Regions from separate parts of the Pectobacterium hainanensis genome, predicted to be linked through region 1. Evidence: predicted binding sites of a transcription regulator. Region 1 holds the regulator's gene; the other holds the start of a gene.
The links. Region 1 encodes ArgR, which controls arginine synthesis, uptake and breakdown. Its sites were predicted from a motif close to ANTGAATAAAAATACANT; they were not measured.

Region 1 (7,910 bases):
TAAATACTGATAAATTAGCGTTGCTGGTGAATGATGCTCAGATGAGGCATAAACCGTGGTTGAAGAAAGTTTGGAAAACGATTTTCATCTGAACGGGTTATCCAGTAGGTAAGGTGAGAACTTTCCATGTTTCTCGGAGAAACTAAGGCGTTTTTGCATCAGCCTATCGTCAACATTGATAAGTGAACACCCATAAGTCGCATTAGCGGTTGCTTTTTATCCATCTAGGTTCTTATGAAAATTATCACCAAAACAAAGGCCAAGCTTATCTACTACGATTTGAAACATAAGATCCTATCCGGTGAGATAAAGGCCGATGAGCGCCTTATTATTCATCAGTTAGCACTTTCTTATGACAGCAGCGATATCCCCGTGCGTGAAGCGCTCAAGGAACTCGCCGCAGAAGATCTGATAGAAATGAGCCCACATAAAGGATCTCGCGTTAAGCGGCTATCCATCAAGGAAATGCAGGATATGCTGGAGATCCGTAAGACATTAGAGCCGTTGGCAGCCCGATTAGCTGCCGAAAATGCGACGCCCGAATTGATTGATGCATTAGAAACCCTGCATCAGCAATCGCTCGAGATGGCTGAGGCGCAGAACTATTCCGAGTATTCAACGATAAACCGCGAATTTCACCAGTTGATTGTTGATGCCAGCGACAATGTCTATCTGGTCAAGATCCTCAGCGAGCTATTGCGTAACGAACGTCGTACAAAAACAATTTTTGATCTGTTTCCCGAGGTCGTGGCCCTCTCTCTCGCAGAGCACCAGGAAATGATTCAGTTGCTCAGAGAAAAGAAGGGAGAGGAAATAGCCAAGCTGATGCTTCAGCATAAGACACGTTCATACGATAAGTTGCAGACTTACTTTGCCCAGATGGCGATAAATATGCAGGTATAGTCTTCGCAGTCGTAGCATTTTTTCGCTGTAGACCATCACAAACGACCATAAAGCAAAGCCGGAAGTTTTCACTTCCGGCTTTTTGCTAATTAGGACACATCGTGCCAAACGTTATCAGTTATTGATAAACGATTCGCCCAACGCAATATCCTGATTCAGCGTATCCAGCATATTTTCCAAAGCCTTCTGTTCGAAGGCACTCAGCGTACCTATCGCTTTACGCTCAATAATGCCGTCTTTACCTAGCAGGACAGGTTGCGCAAAGAAACGGGCATGTTTGCCATCACTTTCAACATAAGCACACTCAACCACGCCGCTCTCCCCTTGCAGAGCACGAACCAGAGACAGACCAAAACGAGCCGCGGCCTGACCCATAGACAGCGTAGCCGATCCGCCGCCTGCTTTCGCTTCCACAACTTCGGTACCTGCGTTTTGAATGCGCTTGGTCAGGTCGGTAACTTCCTGTTCACTAAAACTCACACCAGGAATTTGTGATAACAAAGGTAAAATCGTCACGCCGGAGTGACCACCGATAACAGGGACGTTAATCTCCTGCGGCTGCTTACCTTTCAATTCGGCAACAAACGTATTGGAACGGATAATATCCAACGTAGTGACGCCAAACAGTTTGTTTTTATCATAAACGCCGGCTTTCTTTAGCACTTCGGCAGCGATAGCGACCGTTGTATTTACCGGGTTGGTGATGATACCGATGCAGGCTTTAGGACACGTACTGGCAATTTGTTCAACGAGGTTACGCACAATACCGGCATTAACATTGAACAAATCGGAACGATCCATGCCAGGCTTACGTGCAACGCCGGCAGAGATAAGAACAATATCAGCGCCCGCGAGCGCAGGTTTGGCATCTTCGCCACTATATCCCTTGATTTTCACTGCTGTAGGAATATGGCTCAGATCAACAGCAACACCCGGCGTTACCGGCGCGATGTCATAAAGCGATAATTCTGAACCTGAAGGAAGCTGGGTTTTGAGGAGGAGTGCGAGGGCTTGACCAATACCACCTGCCGCACCGAGAACTGCAACTTTCATCCTAAACTCCTTATTATCGTAAAATAAAAAAGTGCCGTGAATTCATTTAGTTATAAACAAAGCGGGAAAAGAAAATCTTTGCACACGTATTCATTCCGCATGTGCTGTAAGAGACAAAAAAATCACTATGTCCCTAATAATAAATCAAAAACAGCCATGCGTTTGAAAGGTAAGTAAAGTTAATGAGCACTGACGCTACCCCTTCAATGCACACAGCATTCAGTTAACAGACCAGCCACATTACACCAATCAATGACGCTCAAACAACATCATTTTGATAACATTTGATTCACTTTTATGTGATGAATGACGCATTTCTCAGACGGCTGACACAATGTGTTTTGGATTTCGTCAGAAAAATGACAGGCAATACCAGCAGATGAGGTTATAGGCATTTTCATTGCATAAAAATTCACTTATCTGCATAATAACAAAACTAACCACAATGCTAACCTGGTGCAGAATGCGAAACCCGACAAAACAAGAAGATTTAGTTAAAGCGTTCAAAGCGCTGCTAAAGGAAGAGAAATTCAGTTCTCAAAGTGAGATCGTGCAGGCTTTACAAGACGATGGCTTCGAAAATATCAACCAGTCCAAAGTCTCACGCATGCTAACCAAGTTTGGCGCCGTTCGTACACGTAATGCCAAAATGGAGATGGTATACTGTCTGCCAGCAGAGCTGGGCGTTCCTACCACGACCAGCCCATTGAAAAATTTGGTTCTGGATGTTGATTACAACGACGCTGTCGTCGTGATCCATACTAGCCCCGGAGCCGCACAGTTAATTGCTCGTTTGCTCGACTCCCTGGGAAAATCAGAAGGCATTCTTGGCACCATTGCTGGCGATGACACCATCTTCACCACCCCAGCCAGAGGCTTCAGCGTTAAGCAACTCTACGAAGCCATTCTGGTCTTATTCGAGCAAGAATTGTAAAGCACCTCATCATGGGAAACCGCGATAGCGCTCTGAAATTCTGTTAAAAAGAAGGAAACGCTCCAGTAAAAAATGACTGGAGCGCATTAATTAGAGCGCGGGTAACTCGGCCAATGGCCAGCGAGGACGCACAGAAACGCTGAGATCATGGCGTTGCCCATGCCGCAAACGAACCGTCCCTGCATAAGCAATCATCGCCCCATTGTCAGTACAAAACTCAGGGCGAGCATAAAATACCGCGCCACCTCGTTTTACCATCATCTCGCCTAACCGCTGACGTAACGTGCGGTTGGCACTCACCCCACCAGCCATAACCAGACGTTTGAAGCCGGTTTCATCCAGCGCCCTGCGGCACTTGATTGACAGCGTATCAACAACCGCATCCTCAAAAGCACGGGCAATATCAGCGCGCGTCTGGTCATCATCACCACTATTACGGATCGTATTGGCCGCAAACGTCTTCAGGCCGGAAAAGCTGAAATCCAACCCTGGTCTGTCCGTCATCGGGCGAGGAAACGTAAATCGTGTCGCATCACCAGCCAACGCCATTTTCGATAACATCGGCCCGCCGGGATAATCCAACCCCAACAGCTTTGCGGTTTTATCAAACGCTTCCCCTGCGGCATCATCAATGGATTCACCAAGCAGCCGATATTCGCCAATACCCGTTACGCTAATCAACTGTGTATGGCCCCCCGAAACCAGCAGGGCGACAAAAGGGAACTCAGGCGGATTGTCTTCCAGCATGGGAGCCAGCAGGTGCCCTTCCATATGATGCACAGGTATGGCTGGCACGTCCCACGCAAAAGCTAACGCTCGCCCCACTGTCGCACCAACCAGTAGCGCGCCAACCAGTCCTGGTCCGGCAGTATACGCCACACCGTCAATATCACTGGCTTTCAACCCGGCCTCTAGCAGCGCAGCCTGAATCAATGGTACGGTTTTACGCACATGATCACGGGATGCAAGTTCAGGCACCACCCCGCCATAATCGGCGTGCAGCTTCACCTGACTGTAGAGTTGGTTGGCAAGTAAACCGGCCTGAGTGTCATAGATGGCGACCCCAGTCTCATCACAGGATGTTTCGATACCCAATACGCGCATTACTGTTTGTTCCTACTTTTCATTACGCTACAAGCTCCCGACGAATGCAGCTTGCTTCATGCTCCAGATAGTCTACCATAAGCCCCCTGTTTTCTGCGCTGACGAAGGCTGAGCGTTTTATGATCACCACGATGCTTTACAAAGGTATCGCGTTTGCAGTAGAATTCCGCACCATTTTGAAAAGGCTGGCACAAGGCCAGCGGCAAACCGAATTTATTGAGGTGAGAGGCACATGCCGGTAATTAAAGTACGTGAAAACGAGCCGTTCGACGTAGCTCTGCGTCGCTTCAAGCGTTCCTGCGAAAAAGCAGGTGTTTTGGCTGAAGTTCGTCGTCGTGAGTTTTATGAAAAACCAACGACCGAACGCAAACGCGCTAAAGCTTCTGCAGTAAAACGTCACGCGAAGAAATTGGCTCGAGAAAACGCACGCCGCACTCGTCTGTATTAATTTTCAGGAGGGTTTCCTCCACCGCGTGATTAATCCGCAGACTTAGCAGTTGCATACGAAGGCCGTGCTTTCCGGAAGGAATGCGCGGCTTGTTGTCGTTTATAAGCTATCGTTTATAAGTTTAAGAAACAGGGGCTTATGGCTGGACGAATTCCACGCGTATTTATTAATGACCTGCTGGCACGCACCGACATCGTCGATCTCATTGACGCACGAGTCAAACTAAAAAAGCAGGGCAAAAACTACCATGCGTGTTGTCCGTTCCACCACGAAAAAACTCCTTCTTTCACCGTCAATGGTGATAAACAGTTTTACCACTGCTTTGGCTGTGGCGCACATGGTAATGCCGTCGATTTTTTAATGAATTATGATCGTCTTGAATTCGTTGAAAGTATTGAAGAATTAGCCACGATGCATGGCCTTGAAATACCGTATGAAACCGGTACAGGCCCCACCCAGTTAGAGCGTCATCAACGGCAAAGCTTGTATGCCTTGATGGAACAGCTAAGCGCATTCTATCAGCAAGCATTAAGTCAATCAGTGGGTACCCAAGCGATGCAATACTTGCAACGACGAGGGCTTAGTGCTGAGGTTATTCGTCATTTTGCTATTGGCTTCGCGCCTGCTGGCTGGGACAACGCGCTAAAACGATTTGGTCGCAACAGTGACGATCGCAGTACGTTGAACGATGCCGGTATGTTGGTGACTAACGATCAGGGACGTACCTACGATCGTTTTCGAGAACGCGTTATGTTTCCTATCCGCGATAAACGCGGACGGGTGATTGCATTTGGGGGACGAGTATTAGGTGACGGTACGCCGAAATACCTGAACTCCCCCGAAACAGAGATTTTTCATAAAGGCCGCCAGCTTTATGGCCTGTATGAAGCACAGCAAAACCATGCTGAGCTGAAACGCTTGTTAGTGGTTGAAGGCTATATGGATGTGGTTGCGTTGGCACAATTTGGGATTGATTATGCGGTTGCGTCGCTGGGGACATCCACTACGGCCGATCACATTCAGTTACTCTTTCGTGCGACCGACCACGTCGTCTGTTGTTACGACGGTGACCGGGCTGGGCGAGAAGCAGCCTGGCGCGCATTGGAAACCGCGCTACCCTATTTGAATGACGGTTTTCAGCTACGCTTTATGTTCCTGCCGGATGGTGAAGATCCCGATACGCTGGTTCGTAAAGAAGGCAAAGTGGCTTTTGAACAACGGATGGAACAGGCGTTGCCGCTGTCGCAGTTTCTTTTTGAGACGTTACAGCAGCAGGTAGACATGAGTTCACCCGATGGTCGAACCAAACTCAGTACGCTGGCATTACCGCTGATCGATCAAATTCAGGGGGAAACGCTGCGACAGTATTTACGTCAGCAGTTGGGCAACAAATTAGGCATTCCAAGCGATAGCCTGAATAAATATTTGCCCAAAGTGGCTGAGTTGGCTCAGCCTTATCAGCCACCGCAGCTAAAAGTCACAACTATGCGTATACTTATAGGACTTTTAGTACAGAACCCCAGGCTTTCAGCGGAAGTACCTGAACTTGCATTAGAAGGTTTAGAGGAAAGCAAAGTGGCGGGTCTGTCCCTGTTTCAGGATTTAGTTAAAACCTGTAACGCAAGCCCTGGCATGAGCATGGGATTGTTGCTTGAGAAATACAGGGATAGCAAATACCAGAAGCCGCTTGAAACGATGGCTTCCTGGAACCATATGATCGAAGAGGACGAGCTGGACGACAAGTTCAGGATAAGTCTGGCGGAACTCTACGATCAGTTGCTGAAGCAACGTCAGGAAACATTGATTGCCCGTGAGAAAACGCATGGGCTTAGCACCAAAGAAAAGCAAGAACTTTGGTCATTGCAACTGGCTTTAACCAGAAAAAACTGATTACCGAGGCTTAATTGCCGATAAATAGCAGAGTTGAACTCTGCAAAGAGCCGCTACAGGGGCTGCGGCGATAAGAAAAATACCCCTAATGCTATTGTTGGCGAATTACGCCGACCGACACCAACCCAAATACTCTGAAGTGTGGATACCGTCTTATGGAGCAAAACCCGCAGTCACAGCTAAAGCTACTTGTCACCCGTGGTAAGGAGCAAGGCTACCTGACCTATGCTGAGGTCAATGACCATCTGCCGGAAGATATCATCGACTCCGACCAGATCGAAGACATCATCCAGATGATTAATGACATGGGCATCCAGGTGATGGAAGAAGCACCGGATGCAGATGATCTGTTACTGGCAGAAAATACCAATGACGCAGATGAAGATGCGGCAGAGGCTGCTGCTCAAGTGTTATCCAGCGTTGAATCGGAAATTGGTCGAACAACCGATCCGGTTCGCATGTACATGCGCGAAATGGGTACCGTTGAACTGTTGACGCGTGAAGGCGAGATCGATATCGCCAAACGCATTGAAGACGGTATCAACCAGGTTCAGTGTTCTGTTGCAGAATATCCTGAAGCAATTACCTATCTGCTGGAGCAATATGATCGTGTTGAGGCTGGTGAAAGCCGCCTGTCTGACCTGATCACTGGCTTTGTCGATCCTAATGCGGAAGAGGATATTGCCCCTACCGCAACTCACGTTGGCTCCGAGCTTTCAAGCGAAGAAATGGACGATGACGACGAGGAAGAGGATGACGAGGAAGAAGAAGACGACAACAGCATCGATCCTGAACTGGCGCGTGAGAAATTTACTGAATTGCGTGAGCAATATGAAACCACCCGTCAGGTGATTAAAGCTCATGGTCGTAATCATGCCAAAGCCGCACAGGAAATTCTGAACCTTTCAGAAGTGTTTAAGCAGTTCCGCTTAGTGCCTAAACAGTTTGATTTTCTGGTTAACAGCATGCGTTCCATGATGGATCGTGTCCGCACCCAGGAACGACTGATCATGAAACTCTGCGTTGAACAGTGCAAAATGCCGAAGAAAAATTTCGTCACCCTGTTCTCTGGCAATGAAACGAATGAAACTTGGTTTGCCGCCGCGATTGCTATGGCCAAGCCATGGTCTGAAAAATTGCATGACGTAGCAGATGACGTTAAGCGCAGCTTGCAGAAATTACACCAGATTGAAGAAGAAACCGGTCTGACGATCGAGCAGGTTAAAGACATCAACCGTCGTATGTCGATTGGTGAAGCGAAAGCACGTCGCGCTAAGAAAGAAATGGTGGAAGCCAACCTGCGTCTGGTTATTTCTATCGCGAAGAAATACACCAACCGTGGTTTGCAGTTCCTCGACCTGATTCAGGAAGGCAACATCGGTCTGATGAAAGCGGTAGATAAGTTTGAATATCGCCGTGGTTACAAATTCTCGACCTATGCGACCTGGTGGATCCGTCAGGCGATCACCCGTTCTATCGCCGATCAGGCGCGCACCATTCGTATTCCGGTACACATGATTGAGACGATCAACAAACTGAACCGTATCTCTCGTCAGATGTTGCAGGAAATGGGTCGCG
Region 2 (7,910 bases), on a different contig from region 1:
TAACCACGAGTTGCCAGTTCATCACTAATCGCCTGAATGGTATCAACAAACATACCATTATTGATTTGTGGAACGATGACCGCGATAAGTTTGCTGCGTTTTGAAGCCAGCCCGCCCGCTAACATGTTAGGAATGTAACCTGTCGCACGGACCGCCTCCATCACCCGGGTCACGGTTTCCGCTCGAACAATCTTGGGATTATTTAACGCTCTGCTGACGGTCATCGGCGAAAGCCCTGCGGCTCTGGCTACATCTTCCAGTGTGGGAGCGCGTACCGGGCTAGTCATGGTGTTTTTGTCGTTTTTCACTCGGTTTATGCCCTCAGTCTTCCAGGTTTCCTGTGTATCAGATTATCGTTGAAGTGACGTATTTTCCAAACATGATTATTCATAAGACGAAGGTATACCGGCATTGCGACTTTGTATTTATGTACGCGTCCTTTTATGTGAGTTTTCTTTGGTATTGGCGGTTTGCATAAAATGGTTGCGTTATCATTGTTGTTTTTGATGAGTGATTTCATTGTTTTTATTGTGGCTATTTTTTCTTTTTTAGCGCAATAAAGATTAATTTGTGATCTGTTTTGCATCTTTGAGCTCTTTTTGTGTTCATTTTACTTTGGTTGATTGATTATGTTTGCGCAATCATTTTTAAAGGAGAAGGACCAATGACTCTCAGTGCGAACTCAGATGCTGTCAGCTATGCGAAAACGACGAATGTTAAAACGGCCGCCGAGACAGGCGATCGGATTGAATGGGTAAAAATCTCTCTGGCCTTCCTGCCATTAGCAACACCAGTGAGTGACGCCAAGGTTTTGACCGGACGGCAAAAACCGCTGACCGAAGTCGCCATTATTTTTGCTGAAATACGTAGCCGGGATGGGTTTGAGGGTGTGGGTTTCAGTTATTCAAAACGTGCAGGTGGGCAGGGTATTTACGCTCATGCCAAAGAAATTGCAGATAATCTTATTGGTGAAGACCCCAACGATATCGATAAAATTTATACCAAGCTGCTATGGGCCGGGGCATCTGTCGGTCGTAGCGGTATGGCTGTACAGGCGATTTCCCCCATTGATATTGCGCTATGGGATATGAAAGCCAAGCGTGCGGGTTTGCCACTGGCGAAACTGTTGGGGTCCCATCGTGACTCCGTACAGTGCTACAACACGTCTGGCGGTTTTTTGCATACGCCATTAGAACAAGTGTTAAAAAATGTGGTGATTTCTCGTGAGAGCGGCATTGGCGGGATAAAACTGAAAGTTGGTCAACCGAATACGGCAGAGGATATCCGTCGACTGACTGCGGTACGTGAAGCGTTGGGAGACGACTTCCCATTGATGGTGGATGCGAATCAGCAATGGGATCGTGAAACGGCGATTCGTATGGGGCGGAAAATGGAGGCGTTTAACCTCATTTGGATTGAAGAACCGCTTGATGCTTACGATGTAGAAGGGCATGCGGCATTGGCGGCGGCGCTGGATACGCCGATTGCGACGGGGGAAATGCTGACCAGTTTCCGTGAACATGAGCAACTGATTCTTGGGAACGCCAGTGATTTTGTGCAGCCTGATGCGCCACGCGTCGGAGGGATTTCGCCTTTCCTGAAAATTATGGATTTAGCTGCAAAACATGGTCGCAAACTCGCACCACATTTTGCCATGGAAGTGCATTTGCATTTGGCGGCGGCTTACCCGATTGAACCCTGGCTGGAACATTTTGAATGGTTAAACCCACTCTTTAATGAACAACTGGAGTTACGTGATGGCCGTATGTGGGTTTCCGACCGTTTAGGGCTTGGTTTTACACTGAGCGAACAAGCAAGAAAATGGACGGCATTGACTTGCGAGTTTGGTAAACACCCCTGATAGACTCGCGATACTTTGCGTTGTCTGTGCATTGGATGGTCAAATGTGTTGCCGACAGATTTGACCTTCGCTTGCCGTGTGACAAGTCATATGAATGCGTCTTGCTCTGGCGCGGCAACGATTTGCGTTATTCAATGCGATAACGTTTATCCTGAGACTTGAATTATTTCGCGAATGGTCACGTGGTTACTCTTTATTTTATTAGCCACGTTAATTAGCTGTACACCTACTTAATCTAATTAAATGCAACCCTATTTGACGGGAGTTGTTTGTCATGACTATATTAAAAAAACGAACAAATGTTCGATATACGATATTAGTGTTTCTTTTTTTAGCAACTGTTTTTAATTATGCAGATCGGGCAACACTTTCTGTTGTTGCCCCTTTTATGAGTAAAGAATTAGGCTTTGACCCAGAGGTCATGGGGATGGCATTTTCTGCTTTTGGTATTTCCTATGTCATTATGCAAATACCAGGTGGATTATTGCTCGACCGATTTGGTTCCCGTTTGGTTTATGGTGTGGCTTTGATCGCCTGGTCGATTGTGACGATGTTCCAGGGAACGATCTATCTGTTTTCTTCACCGCTCATGGCGCTTATTTTCCTGCGTTTATTAATGGGGGCTATTGAGGCACCAGCATTCCCTGCCAATAGTCGCCTCAGTGTGCAATGGTTTCCAAACAAAGAAAGGGGATTTGTCACATCAGTTTACCAAGCGGCTCAATATATTTCCCTGGGTATCGTGACACCATTAATGACAATTATTTTACATAATTTAAGTTGGCACTATGTGTTTTATTATATTGGTGCCATTGGTGTAGTACTTGGGATATTTTGGTTCATCTATGTTCAGGAACCATTTAAAAGTAAGAAGATCAACCAGGAAGAAATCGATTATATTTCTGCCGGTGGTGGGGAACCTCATCTTGGTGTGAATAAAAAGAAAGATAAAATTACGTTTTCACAAATTAAATCTGTCTGCGTTAATCGTATGATGATCGGTGTTTATATCGGCCAGTTTTGTGTGACGTCTATTACCTGGTTTTTTCTGACCTGGTTTCCGACCTACCTATATCAGGCAAAAGGAATGTCAATCTTGAAGGTGGGGTTAGTTGCCTCAATTCCTGCCATTGCGGGTTTTATTGGTGGGTTAATCGGCGGGATCTTCTCTGATTATTTATTGCGGCGCGGCTATAGCCTGACCCTGTCACGTAAACTTCCGATTGTGTGCGGCATGTTGCTATCTTGTACGATTGTTACGGCCAACTATACCACTTCTGAAGTGGTGGTTATTGGTGCGATGAGCCTGGCATTTTTTGCGAAAGGATTTGGCAATCTGGGATGGTGTGTATTAAGCGATACTTCGCCAAAAGAAGTATTAGGTATTGCAGGTGGTGTTTTTAACATGTGTGGCAACATGGCCAGTATTATTACCCCTTTGGTTATTGGCTTTATTTTGTCATCCACACAGTCGTTTGATTACGCCATTTTATATGTGGGATCGATGGGCGCAATTGGTCTTGTTGCCTATTTATTTATCGTCGGACCGTTAGAACGTATCAAAATCGAGTCGGGGTCGTCAGCACCATAACATCGGGTAATTAGTGTCTTGTTGACACATTGCTGTTCCGCAGATTTGCACTCCTCCGGAACAGCTTTTTTTATGCTTATTAATACGCTAGCGCCACACCTCTCGACTATTTGACTAAGTCCAGCACCAAAATTTTTGAGCGACGCTGATAGTTGTATAGCGCCTGCTTTTTCTTCGGCAGCATTTCTACTTCAGCCAGTAAGAACCCGCGCTCCTGGAACCAATGGATGCTGTGGGTCGTCAGAACAAATAGCTTATGTAACCCTTGCTGGCGAGCCTGTGCCGCGATTCTTTGCAGCAGCATGTCGCCGCGTGAAGAACTGCGATAGTCCGGGTGAACGGCAACGCAGGCCATTTCACCAATGCTTTCTTCCGGGAAAGGATAAAGAGCTGCACAGGCGATGGTCAGGTTGTCGCGCACAACGACGGTAAACTTGTCGATTTCTATTTCCAACTGTTCGCGGGAACGTCTGACCAATATTCCTTGCTGTTCCAACGGGCGAATCAGTTCCAGAATGCCGCCGATATCGTTAATCGTCGCTCGCCGTACCTGCTCGGCGCTTTCCATGACGATTTGTGTCCCGATACCATCACGAGAAAACAGTTCTTGTAGTAAGGCTCCATCATCCTGATAGCTAATCAGATGGCTGCGCCGTACTCCGCTGCGGCAGGCTTTCACCGCCCCGCGTAAAAAACGCACGGTGCCGGAGTGATAGTCACCACTGGCTTCCAGTGTTTCCACACGCCGTTGGGCATCATCGGGAAAAAGCTCAGAAATAATGTTGCCTTCCTCGTTGATCACACCTTGTGAGGAACAAAAACCAATCATCTTTTCTGCTTTCAGTTTGATGGCCAGTTGTGTCGCAACTTCTTCCGAGGTCAGGTTGAAACTTTCACCCGTGACGGAAACGGCAACGGGGCCTAACAGGACAATCGCTCCACTGTTTAACTGGCGGTGCAGCGCTTCTTCATCGATTCGGCGAATGCGGCCACTGTGGCAGTAGTCCACACCATCGTCGACGCCAAGTGGTTGGGCGATAACAAAGTTGCCGCTCACCACGTTGATATGTGCCCCTTGTAGCGGCGTATTATTCAGGCTCATTGATAACCGTGCGGTGATGTCTAGCTGCAACATACCTGCGGCCTGTTTAACCAGTTCCAGCGTAACGTTATCCGTGATACGGGTGTTTTTATGGTAATGGGGCTCGTAGTGATGAGTTGTCAGATTCGCATCGATCTGCGGGCGGGCACCGTACACCACAACCAGTTTGATCCCCAGACTATGTAGTAGCCCGATATCATTGACAATGTTAGCGAAGTTTTCATGTTCGATGGCTTCTCCGCCCAACATGATGACAAACGTTTTGCCACGATGGGCATTAATATAAGGAACTGAATGACGAAAGCCTTGAACCAGTTCTGTACTACGTTCCTTCACTGTGAGCCCTCTTTGCATTTTTATTCGTAATTTTTGTATTTTTATTCTTTATGAGGCAAAAGGCAAGGGGTAAGTAGCTACGCCGAAATTTTAGTGACAAATTCAGCATTCACCCTGCTTTCAGCTCATGTCAGCAATGGTGTTTAGGTGTAAATAGGCGCATTTCTCAAGTTAGTCGAATCGCTCTATCATTCACACGTTGGTCATCCGGCCGCTGACGGTCGTACCGCGCATTTCACTCCGGTGATAATGGGAAAAGAGGAAAGGAAGTTGTTTTCTTCTGTTCGCTAGAAATAAAGATATAAAACATAAACATGATTTTTGCATGACAGCACAGGGGAGATTCGTTAAAGTTTTTGATAATTTTCTTATTTTGCTTTTGGCAATGACACAGTAATCAGACCGGAGTTGCATGTCTCATTCGAATCACAACCTGACTCGGCGGCGCTTATTGCAAAGCGCAGCAGCAACTTGGCTGTTAAGTGTGAGTGGCGTAGGGCTGGCGGCAACGGTGCAGGTCATCGCGGTGCGCGTCTGGCCTTCCTCTTCCTATACCCGCGTTACGCTGGAATCTAACCGTGTATTGAAATACAAGCAGTTTGCCCTCAGTGACCCAAATCGTATTGTGGTGGATATTGAAGGTATCCATCTAAACAGCGTATTGAAGAATATTTCTGCTCAGTTTCAGCAAAACGATCCATTGATTAAAGAAGCTCGTATCGGCCAATTTGATAAAAATACCGTGCGGTTGGTATTGGAACTGAAGCAGAACGCCAGTGCCAAATTGTTTACTTTGGATCCGGTGGCTGAATTCAAGCATCGTCTGGTGATGGATCTTTATCCTGACGCAGGTAAGTACGATAACGAAGAAGACCCATTGCTGGCGTTGTTGGAAGATTACAATAAGGGCGATCTGGAGCGGACATTGCCAGCAGAGGCGCCTAAAGCAGGGAAGGCCGGTCGAGATCGTCCGTTGATTATTATGCTGGATCCTGGCCACGGTGGAGAGGATCCCGGTGCGATTGGTAAAAACAAGACGCGTGAAAAAGACATTGTTTTGCAGATTGCCCGGCGATTACGCACGCTGATCGATCGTGAATCCAATATGAAATCCTATATGACTCGTAATGAGGATGTGTTTATCCCATTACGTGTACGTGTGGCGAAAGCCCGTAAGCAGCGAGCCGATCTGTTTATCTCTATTCATGCGGATGCGTTCACCAATCGTTCCGCCAGAGGATCGTCGGTATTTGCCTTATCGAAAAAAGGGGCAACCAGCACAGCGGCTAACTTTTTGGCACAAACGCAGAACGAGTCGGATTTGATTGGTGGTGTGAGTATGAGTGGCGATCGCTATCTTGACCATACCATGTTTGATCTGGTGCAGACGGTTACCATTAGCGATAGTTTGAAATTTGGTCAGGAAATTCTGACCAGATTAGGCAAAGTAAACCGCTTGCATAAAAACAGTGTCGATCAGGCGGGTTTTGCGGTATTGAAAGCGCCGGATATCCCTTCCGTACTGGTGGAGACGGCATTTATCAGCAATCTTGAAGAAGAACGAAAGTTACGAACCAGCCATTTTCAACAGCAGATTGCCGAATCCATTTTAGCAGGCATCAAGGCCTACTTTGCCAGTCCATCAAAACGATAAATCGTGTGTTAAGAAAGCCGCGATGCGCAGCCAGAGCGGTAATCCGGATGATGGCTGAGGGTTGAGAGCAAATAAAAGCCATAAAAAAAGCACCCTTCAAGGTGCTTAATTATCGATAATCAATTGGTTGCGGGGGCCAGATTTGAACTGACGACCTTCGGGTTATGAGCCCGACGAGCTACCGGGCTGCTCCACCCCGCGTCCGTCTTGATATCTTGTCTTCTGATGGCTAACACACATCAGTAATTGGTTGCGGGGGCCAGATTTGAACTGACGACCTTCGGGTTATGAGCCCGACGAGCTACCGGGCTGCTCCACCCCGCGTCCGTGGATGCGCACTATACTCCCCATGAGCGTCTATGCAACCTATTTCTGCAAAAAGTACGGTAATGTTGGTGTGGATGCTGAACTTAACAGCAAATGGCCTGTTTTTTAAACACAATGCCGATTTATACGAGGTGTTGCGTTTCTTTCTCTATAGGTGTTTGTTATCGTTCGATAGTGGATTTATTTGATGTCAAAAGTGAGCGCAACGAAGATGAAAGGATGTTGGGGTAAATATGTGCTGATCGGTCTGGTGATAGCAGTTTTAGCTGGCTGTGAGTCCAAACCGACCGACCGAGGGCAGCAATATAAAGATGGACACCTCAACCAGCCTTTGGAATTAGTGAATGAGCCTAATGCCAAGGGAAAACCAGTCAATGCGCGCGATTTTATCACGCAAGTTTCAGAAATCAGGTCGGCTTCCCCTGGCCTTTATACCCGTAATACGCATATTTTTCAGGCTATTGAAAACTGGATGATGGCCGGTGCGGATACGCGCCAATTGAGCAAGTTTGGCTTGGGTGCCTGGCAGATGGAAGGCGTCGACAATTTCGGTAACGTTCAGTTCACTGGTTACTATACGCCGGTGGTGCAAGCCCGTTATACCCGTCAGGGCGAGTTCCGGTATCCACTTTATGCTATGCCGTCACGCGGTAAGAAAAATCGGCGACTGCCGGATCGTGCGGCTATTTATTCTGGCGCATTGGATGAGCGTTTGGTTCTGGCATGGAGTAATTCGTTGGTGGATAACTTTATGATGGAAGTGCAGGGAAGTGCCTATATTGATTTCGGCGATGGGCGACCACTCACGTTCTTTGGTTATGCGGGGAAAAATGGTCATGCTTATCGCAGTATTGGCAAAGTGCTGATCGATCGTGGCGAAGTTGCCCGTGAAGATATGTCGATGCAGGCCATCCGCAAGTGGACAGAACAGCATAGTGAATATGAAGTTCGCGAATTACTGGAGCAAAATCCCTCTTTTGTGTTCTTTAAACCGATGATGGCAGCCCCGGTCAAGGGAGCCAGTGCTGTACCGCTAGTG

Region 2: the regulator ArgR is predicted to act here: its motif matches at 4,923-4,940, upstream of argA (amino-acid N-acetyltransferase).

The regions. Positions count from the first base shown of each region.
Region 1 covers NZ_JBJYIN010000015.1:5,714-13,623, reverse strand. Annotated here, with positions in the region: gene ACKPVM_RS14990 (GntR family transcriptional regulator) at 235-903, shown strand; gene mdh (malate dehydrogenase) at 1,018-1,956, opposite strand; gene argR (transcriptional regulator ArgR) at 2,420-2,890, shown strand; gene tsaD (tRNA (adenosine(37)-N6)-threonylcarbamoyltransferase complex transferase subunit TsaD) at 2,981-3,994, opposite strand; gene rpsU (30S ribosomal protein S21) at 4,227-4,442, shown strand; gene dnaG (DNA primase) at 4,581-6,332, shown strand; gene rpoD (RNA polymerase sigma factor RpoD) at 6,488-7,910, shown strand, end outside.
Region 2 covers NZ_JBJYIN010000012.1:66,416-74,325, reverse strand. Annotated here, with positions in the region: gene ACKPVM_RS13450 (LacI family DNA-binding transcriptional regulator) at 1-287, opposite strand, end outside; gene ACKPVM_RS13445 (L-talarate/galactarate dehydratase) at 665-1,861, shown strand; gene ACKPVM_RS13440 (MFS transporter) at 2,136-3,452, shown strand; gene argA (amino-acid N-acetyltransferase) at 3,559-4,890, opposite strand; gene amiC (N-acetylmuramoyl-L-alanine amidase AmiC) at 5,303-6,544, shown strand; tRNA gene ACKPVM_RS13425 (tRNA-Met) at 6,669-6,745, opposite strand; tRNA gene ACKPVM_RS13420 (tRNA-Met) at 6,792-6,868, opposite strand; gene mltA (murein transglycosylase A) at 7,083-7,910, shown strand, end outside.